Regions from separate parts of the Bacillus sp. M5A3_1b genome, predicted to be linked through region 1. Evidence: riboswitches for the same ligand, from Rfam matches in the RefSeq annotation. Region 1 holds a riboswitch; each other region holds the start of a gene.
What was found. A riboswitch is a leader RNA that binds a small molecule or an ion and turns the genes downstream of it on or off. The one in region 1 is predicted to bind S-adenosylmethionine.
Positions count from the first base shown of each region.

Region 1 (2,271 bases):
TTTCAGAGGCAATTCAAAAAGCAGTAGAAGCAACAAACAAAAAAGCTAGGGGGAAATAATATGAGTTTAACAAGTTTAAAAGACTATACTACATTACATAACGGTGTAAAAATGCCTTGGTTCGGTTTAGGTGTTTTTAAAGTAGAAGATGGTTCAGAAGTAATTGAGTCTGTAAAATCAGCAATAAAAAATGGCTACCGCAGCATCGATACTGCAGCAATCTATCAAAACGAAGAAGGCGTTGGACAAGCGATCCGTGAAGCAGGTGTTCCACGTGAAGAATTATTTATTACATCAAAAGTATGGAATAGCGATCAAGGATATGAAACAACACTTCAAGCATTTGAAACTACATTAGAAAAATTAGGTCTAGAATATTTAGATTTATATTTAGTACATTGGCCTGTAAAAGGGAAATATACTGAATCATGGAAAGCGTTAGAAAAACTTTATAAAGATGGCCGTGTTCGTGCTATCGGTGTGAGTAATTTCCACATTCACCACTTACAAGACGTATTTGAAATCGCTGAAATTAAGCCAATGGTCAATCAAGTGGAATACCACCCACGTTTAGCACAAGAAGAATTACACGCTTTCTGTAAAGAACATAACATCCAGCTTGAAGCTTGGTCACCATTAATGCAGGGACAACTATTGGATAACTCCACATTACAAGACATTGCGACAAAATATAATAAATCAACTGCACAAATTATTTTACGCTGGGATTTACAAAATGAAGTTGTAACAATCCCTAAATCTATTAAAGAACATCGCATTATTGAAAATGCAAATATATTCGATTTTGAATTAAGTGCTGATGACATGAAAGCAATTCAAGCTCTAAATGAAGATCGTCGCGTTGGTCCAGATCCAGATAACTTTAACTTCTAGTAGAAAAACCACTGCCATATGCAGTGGTTTTTCTCGTTAAATAAAACTGAAAATTTAAACTATATTTCAATTGGTTGACACTTCGTTATCCAAGGTGTAAGATTTTGAATTATCAAAGAAACACAAAAATTAATAAAATTTATTCGTTTACTCATTGTATCAAGAGAGGTGGAGGGACTGGCCCTTTGAAACCTCGGCAACAGGTTCATTTTGAATACTGTGCCACTTCCTGCAAGCATTGTGCTTGAAAGATAGAATGAGGGACTTCGTTTATATACGGGTGCATAACTTGTACGTAAAAATCCCTCTTTCTCAATATGAAAAGAGGGATTTTTTATTTTTCATTTCCCTCATCATCATCCAAACTTAATTATTTAGGAGGAAAATCAAATGAAAAAGAAGTTTGTACCCGGTATTGCATCAGTTGTAGGAGTAAGTATTTTATTAACTGGTTGCGGTAGTTATAAAAACGAAGCAAGCGGAGCAAATGCAAAAGACGAGGCGCCTAGTAAACAGGTTTTAAACTTATCTTCACCTACTGAAATACGAACAATGGATACAGCTCGTGCTACGGATACTGATTCTGGTCAAGTAATGAGAAACGTATTTGAAGGTTTGTATAATCTTGGTGAAGGTAACAAACCTGTCCCTGGCGTTGCGAAATCTCATGAAGTAAGTGGCGATAAAACGAAATACACATTCCACCTGCGAGATTCAAAATGGTCAAACGGCACTCCTGTCACAGCGAAAGATTTTGTCTTCGCTTGGCAAAGAGCTGTTGATCCAGCAACAGCCTCTGAATATGCATTTCTATTCTTTGATATTAAAAATGCAACAAAAATTAACAACAAAGAACTTCCAGCCGATCAACTTGGTGTAAAAGCAATTGATGACCATACGTTTGAGGTAGAATTAGAACGTCCTGTTCCGTACTTTATAAGCTTAACAGCGTTCCCAACATTTCTACCAATTAACGAGGAATTCTTTAAAGCACAAGGTGATAAGTATGCGTTAGAAGACAATACAATTTTGTACAACGGAGCTTTTACACTAAGCGATTGGAAGCATGAGCAAAGCTTTAAATTTAAGAAAAACCCTACCTATTGGGATAAAGATACTGTCAAACTGGAAGAAATCAATTTTAACGTCGTAAAAGAAAAATCTACAGAAGTAAATTTATTCGAGTCAAAACAATTAGATCGTATCAAACTAACATCTGACTTCGTTGATAAATATAAAAAGGATGCTAACTTTAAAGAACGGCCAAACGTAGGGGTACAGTTTCTACGTATGAATCAACAAAACAAAGTACTTCAAAACGTTTCTGCACGCCAAGCAATCGATCAAACAATTGATCGAAAATCCTTTGTAAATACG
Region 1 covers NZ_JBKEZY010000013.1:57,305-59,575, forward strand. The annotation lists gene proC (pyrroline-5-carboxylate reductase) at 1-59, shown strand, start outside; gene ACLBWW_RS25615 (aldo/keto reductase) at 61-894, shown strand; SAM riboswitch class I at 1,048-1,152, shown strand; gene ACLBWW_RS25620 (peptide ABC transporter substrate-binding protein) at 1,285-2,271, shown strand, end outside.

Region 2 (2,271 bases), on a different contig from region 1:
TATCTGCTTCTTCCACTAACGTTCTGTACCGAGCTGTTTCTTCTTCATTTACTAAATCACGTCTTTTCTTCTCTTCATTAAATACAAGGACTGGATCAAATTGCTCCTTATATAAATCAAGTACCGTAACCGAATGATTAGTTTCTTGTAATCCTTTTTGCACATGCTTTAATATCCCCGCATTAAAACTGGAAGGACTAGGATGAGCGTATACAATTAGTACATTCACTACAAAACAACTCCCTCTATAAGTTAAAGTTTCCCCTTCTTTAACATCTTCTCTACAATTTGTACGTTTTTCGAACTTTGTAATAAACGATTTAATACTGTAAGTAACTCTTCCTTTTCTAAATCTTTCAGTTTCTCTTTTACCGTACTTTCACCAGCACCTTGAATATCATAAACAACTGCCGCCATATGCTTGCAAAGATTCTCATAAGGACACTCGCAGCTACTTTCTGTAAAATCTTCAAGGTCAATAATTACTTCATAATTTCCTGCATTTCCAGTAACGAAAGCAAATATTTTCTTATCGTGTATTTCAACATCTTCTACATGTCCATCTTCATAATATTCGTATCCTCTATCTACAATGTATTTCGGAATCCATTTCGTTATATCCTGTAATAAATAAGCGTACATAACAACACCTCTTCCTTTAATTCCCTTTTGACTTCCACAACCCCTGCATGTTATTCTAATAACTGTCAAATAGCAAGTCTATATGACAAAACGACTGACACCTATTCGGCGGAGGTGTCTCTTTTCATTTGCAGCCGATATGAAGTGCCTCTTTCAGGCACATTCAATCTTTGACACTACACACTCAACACCATTCCCTTGTATCAGGCTGCTTAAGCAGTCTTTTACTCTACATACTTCAAAAAAAGAGAGCTTAGCTCCCTTTTCCCGCCTTATAAAATACCCCTTTTTCAGTATAGAGATATTCATCAGCTAATGTAATTTTCCCATCCAGTTTCAGTTCATCTAATAGTCTTGATAAATAAAATTGATGTAACATCTTTTTCGTGAATTTTCCTTCATGATGCGAAACGATATGTTCTTGAATATCTAACAATGATATTGGCTTATCTTGCTCTATCATATATTCATAAACTGTACTACGCAGTTTTACGTATTTTTCGAGTGTCACAGTACTTCGCAACCCCTTTCTTCTTAATATAAATTTTCGTAATCGGTTTTTTTGCAACAAAAAAACCTCTCCGATAAGAAGAAGTTACGTATATATCTTCGTCTTATCTCCCAGAACAAATATGTTCTGCTGGAATTAGCACCTGCATCGCGGTTGCTGGGTTTCATCGGGCCAGTCCCTCCACCTCTCTGGATAAGAAAATATTCACTTAATTCTTACTATACGTAATTTCATTCTAATTGTCAAACAAATATAACAAATTATATTTTGTTCCTTACTGTTCATACTATACATATATGAATATGCAAGGAGGATTATGAAATGCACGAAAATGCTCGCGGATATGTCCAAAATTCTTTTCAATCATTACAAGAAGCAAAACATTGTTTAGAAGAAGCGCTACAGACTGTTGAAAAAGATTTTAATCGCGCTCGTATTGAACAATCACTTTATGCGATCGAACAAGCTATTCAACGTTGTGATTACACGGTTCATATTTTAGAACAAGATTGAAAAAACTTCCCATCATAAGGTGGGAAGTTTTTTCAAATGGCATACTTCATAATTATTACCGTTATAATTAAAAAATATACAGAAAAATGCTCCTTACAATATGTAAGAAGCATGAAAGAGGCAAACGAATATGTAAGTCGCGACCCTACCTTATATGAGTATGCTTTTCTATACCATGTTATGCTTATCTAATATGCCGTATTTCTTTTTAAATCTCGTAAGAATCGTAATCCAAGACGTACTAAATAATAGTAAGAACACAACATTTGAAATTGCATGGCTCAAATCGAAATAAAAACTTGCGATATAATACGAAATGACTGTTTCCCACGTTGCTTCACGTATAAAACCGAGAAGCCCCCAGAAATTCATGATCCAGCCAAATAAAAAGCCCACGAAGAACCCGTATAGTAGTCTCCCCCATAACTTTTTCATTAAAAACGTATTACGAAGTAAGCCTGCTATAAAACCAATCATACCCCATGAAAACATTTGCCACGGCGTCCACGGACCTTGCCCTAAAAAGATGTTAGACACAATCGCCGCTGTTGCCCCGATCATAAATCCAGTTTCGCTTCCAAACACAATTGCAGAAACGATAATAA
Region 2 covers NZ_JBKEZY010000006.1:116,305-118,575, reverse strand. The annotation lists gene ACLBWW_RS17905 (NAD(P)H-dependent oxidoreductase) at 1-229, opposite strand, end outside; gene ACLBWW_RS17900 (SWIM zinc finger family protein) at 253-642, opposite strand; gene ACLBWW_RS17895 (hypothetical protein) at 896-1,213, opposite strand; SAM riboswitch class I at 1,254-1,352, opposite strand; gene ACLBWW_RS17890 (hypothetical protein) at 1,475-1,666, shown strand; gene ACLBWW_RS17885 (ECF transporter S component) at 1,835-2,271, opposite strand, start outside.
Region 2: it holds a riboswitch for S-adenosylmethionine, as region 1 does, so the genes downstream of both, ACLBWW_RS17895 (hypothetical protein) here and ACLBWW_RS25620 (peptide ABC transporter substrate-binding protein) in region 1, are expected to answer to the same signal.

Region 3 (2,271 bases), on a different contig from region 1:
TCTTCAGATACTTTACCAGTCCCGAATGTATCAACTGAAATTGATACTGGTTGTGCTACACCAATTGCGTATGCAAGTTGTACTTCTGCTTTGTCAGCAAGACCAGCTGCTACGATGTTTTTCGCAACATAACGAGCTGCATATGCTGCAGAACGGTCAACTTTCGTTGCATCTTTACCAGAGAATGCACCGCCACCGTGGCGAGCGTATCCACCGTAAGTATCAACGATGATTTTACGTCCTGTTAAACCAGCATCACCTTGTGGTCCACCAATTACGAAGCGGCCAGTTGGGTTAATGAAGAATTTCGTTTCTCCATCCATTAATTCTGCTGGAACTACAGCTTTAATTACATGCTCTTTTAAATCGCGATCGATTTCTTCCCATGTAACATCTGGATGATGCTGTGTAGAAATTACGATTGTATCTACACGTACAGGTTTACCATTTTCATCATACTCAACTGTAACTTGCGTTTTTCCATCTGGACGTAAGTATGATAATGTGTCATCTTTACGTACTTCAGTTAAACGGCGAGCTAATTTGTGAGCAAGCGAGATTGGAAGTGGCATTAATTCTTGTGTTTCATTACATGCGAAGCCAAACATCAAACCTTGGTCTCCCGCACCAATTGCCTCAATCTCAGCGTCAGTCATTAGACCTTCGCGTGCTTCTAGCGCTTGGTCAACACCCATAGCGATGTCAGCAGATTGCTCATCGATAGATGTTAAAACTGCACAAGTTTCTGCATCGAATCCGTATTTTGCGCGTGTGTAACCAATGCCTTGAATTGTTTCACGAACGATTTTTGGAATATCTACGTAAGTAGAAGTCGTAATTTCCCCCGCTACCAATACTAAACCAGTTGTTACAGTTGTTTCACAAGCTACACGTGCATTTGCGTCCTTTGATAAGATCGCATCTAAAATTGAATCAGAAATTTGGTCACAAATTTTATCTGGATGTCCTTCAGTTACAGACTCAGATGTGAACAGATGACGTTTTTTTGTCATGTGGTAAACCTCCCTACAGTAATTGTATATATTGTACGGAACTCATCCTTAATTTGCCACAAACTGCGACATACATTTATTCTCCCACACAAGCATACAGAAAAACCTTTCCTACTTTGCATAGAGGAAAGGTTTAATTTGCTACTTGCATACTGCTTTTTGCCCTTTGCTCTTATCGTTCGAGACCGTTAGCCTCGCACAGGTTTTAGCACCTATTCACCTGTATTTACCACTACAAGTGAGGTTGCTGGGCTTCATCGGGCCTGTCCCTCCGCCAGCTCGGGATAAGAGAGTATCCGTCCCAACCTATACTAAAGAAATGATATTCATTTGTCAATTAATATTCACATTTTCCTGAAAGTTTTTCTCAATACGCCTGGAATGAAATATTAATAAGGAAATAATACATTCACACAAACAAAAAGAAATAAATAGTATACATTATTTATATAATTGTGTTATACTCTTGTTGGGGATTACGAGAAATATTTCATTAAATGAAAAGGATGGTATATAAATATGAGTACTGTGAATGTCCAAATTGGTTTACACGAATTATTGAACGGAAGCAATGCACAGATTCAACTAAGTGTTCCGCAATTAGTGGAAAAAGTATTAATGCGAAATGAAGGGAAATTAACTTCTACTGGTGCCGTTTCTGCTTCAACAGGAAAATATACAGGACGTTCTCCTAAAGATAAATTTATTGTGAAAGAAGCATCGGTTGCTGACAAAATTGCTTGGGGAGCAGTGAATCAACCGATTTCTGAAGAACATTTTAATAAATTATACACTAAAGTTTTAGAATACTTAAAAGAAAAAGAAGAGTTATTCATCTTCAATGGATTTGCAGGCGCTGACCGCAATTACCGCCTACCAATTCAAGTTATTAACGAATATGCATGGCACAATTTATTTGTACATCAATTATTCATTCGTCCAACTGAAGAAGAATTAACAACTCATGAATCAGAGTTCACAATTGTTTCTGCACCGAATTTCAAAGCTGATCCAGCTGTTGACGGTACAAACTCTGAAGCATTCATTATGGTTTCATTCGAAAAACGTATCGTACTAATTGGTGGTACAGAATACGCTGGAGAAATGAAAAAATCAATCTTCTCTATTATGAACTTCTTACTACCTGAACAAGATATTCTTTCTATGCACTGCTCTGCAAACGTAGGTGAAGAAGGCGACGTAGCACTATTCTTCGGTTTATCTGGAACAGGTAAAACAACATTATCTGCTGATCCAC
Region 3 covers NZ_JBKEZY010000001.1:1,028,155-1,030,425, forward strand. The annotation lists gene metK (methionine adenosyltransferase) at 1-1,013, opposite strand, end outside; SAM riboswitch class I at 1,183-1,304, opposite strand; gene pckA (phosphoenolpyruvate carboxykinase (ATP)) at 1,533-2,271, shown strand, end outside.
Region 3: it holds a riboswitch for S-adenosylmethionine, as region 1 does, so the genes downstream of both, metK (methionine adenosyltransferase) here and ACLBWW_RS25620 (peptide ABC transporter substrate-binding protein) in region 1, are expected to answer to the same signal.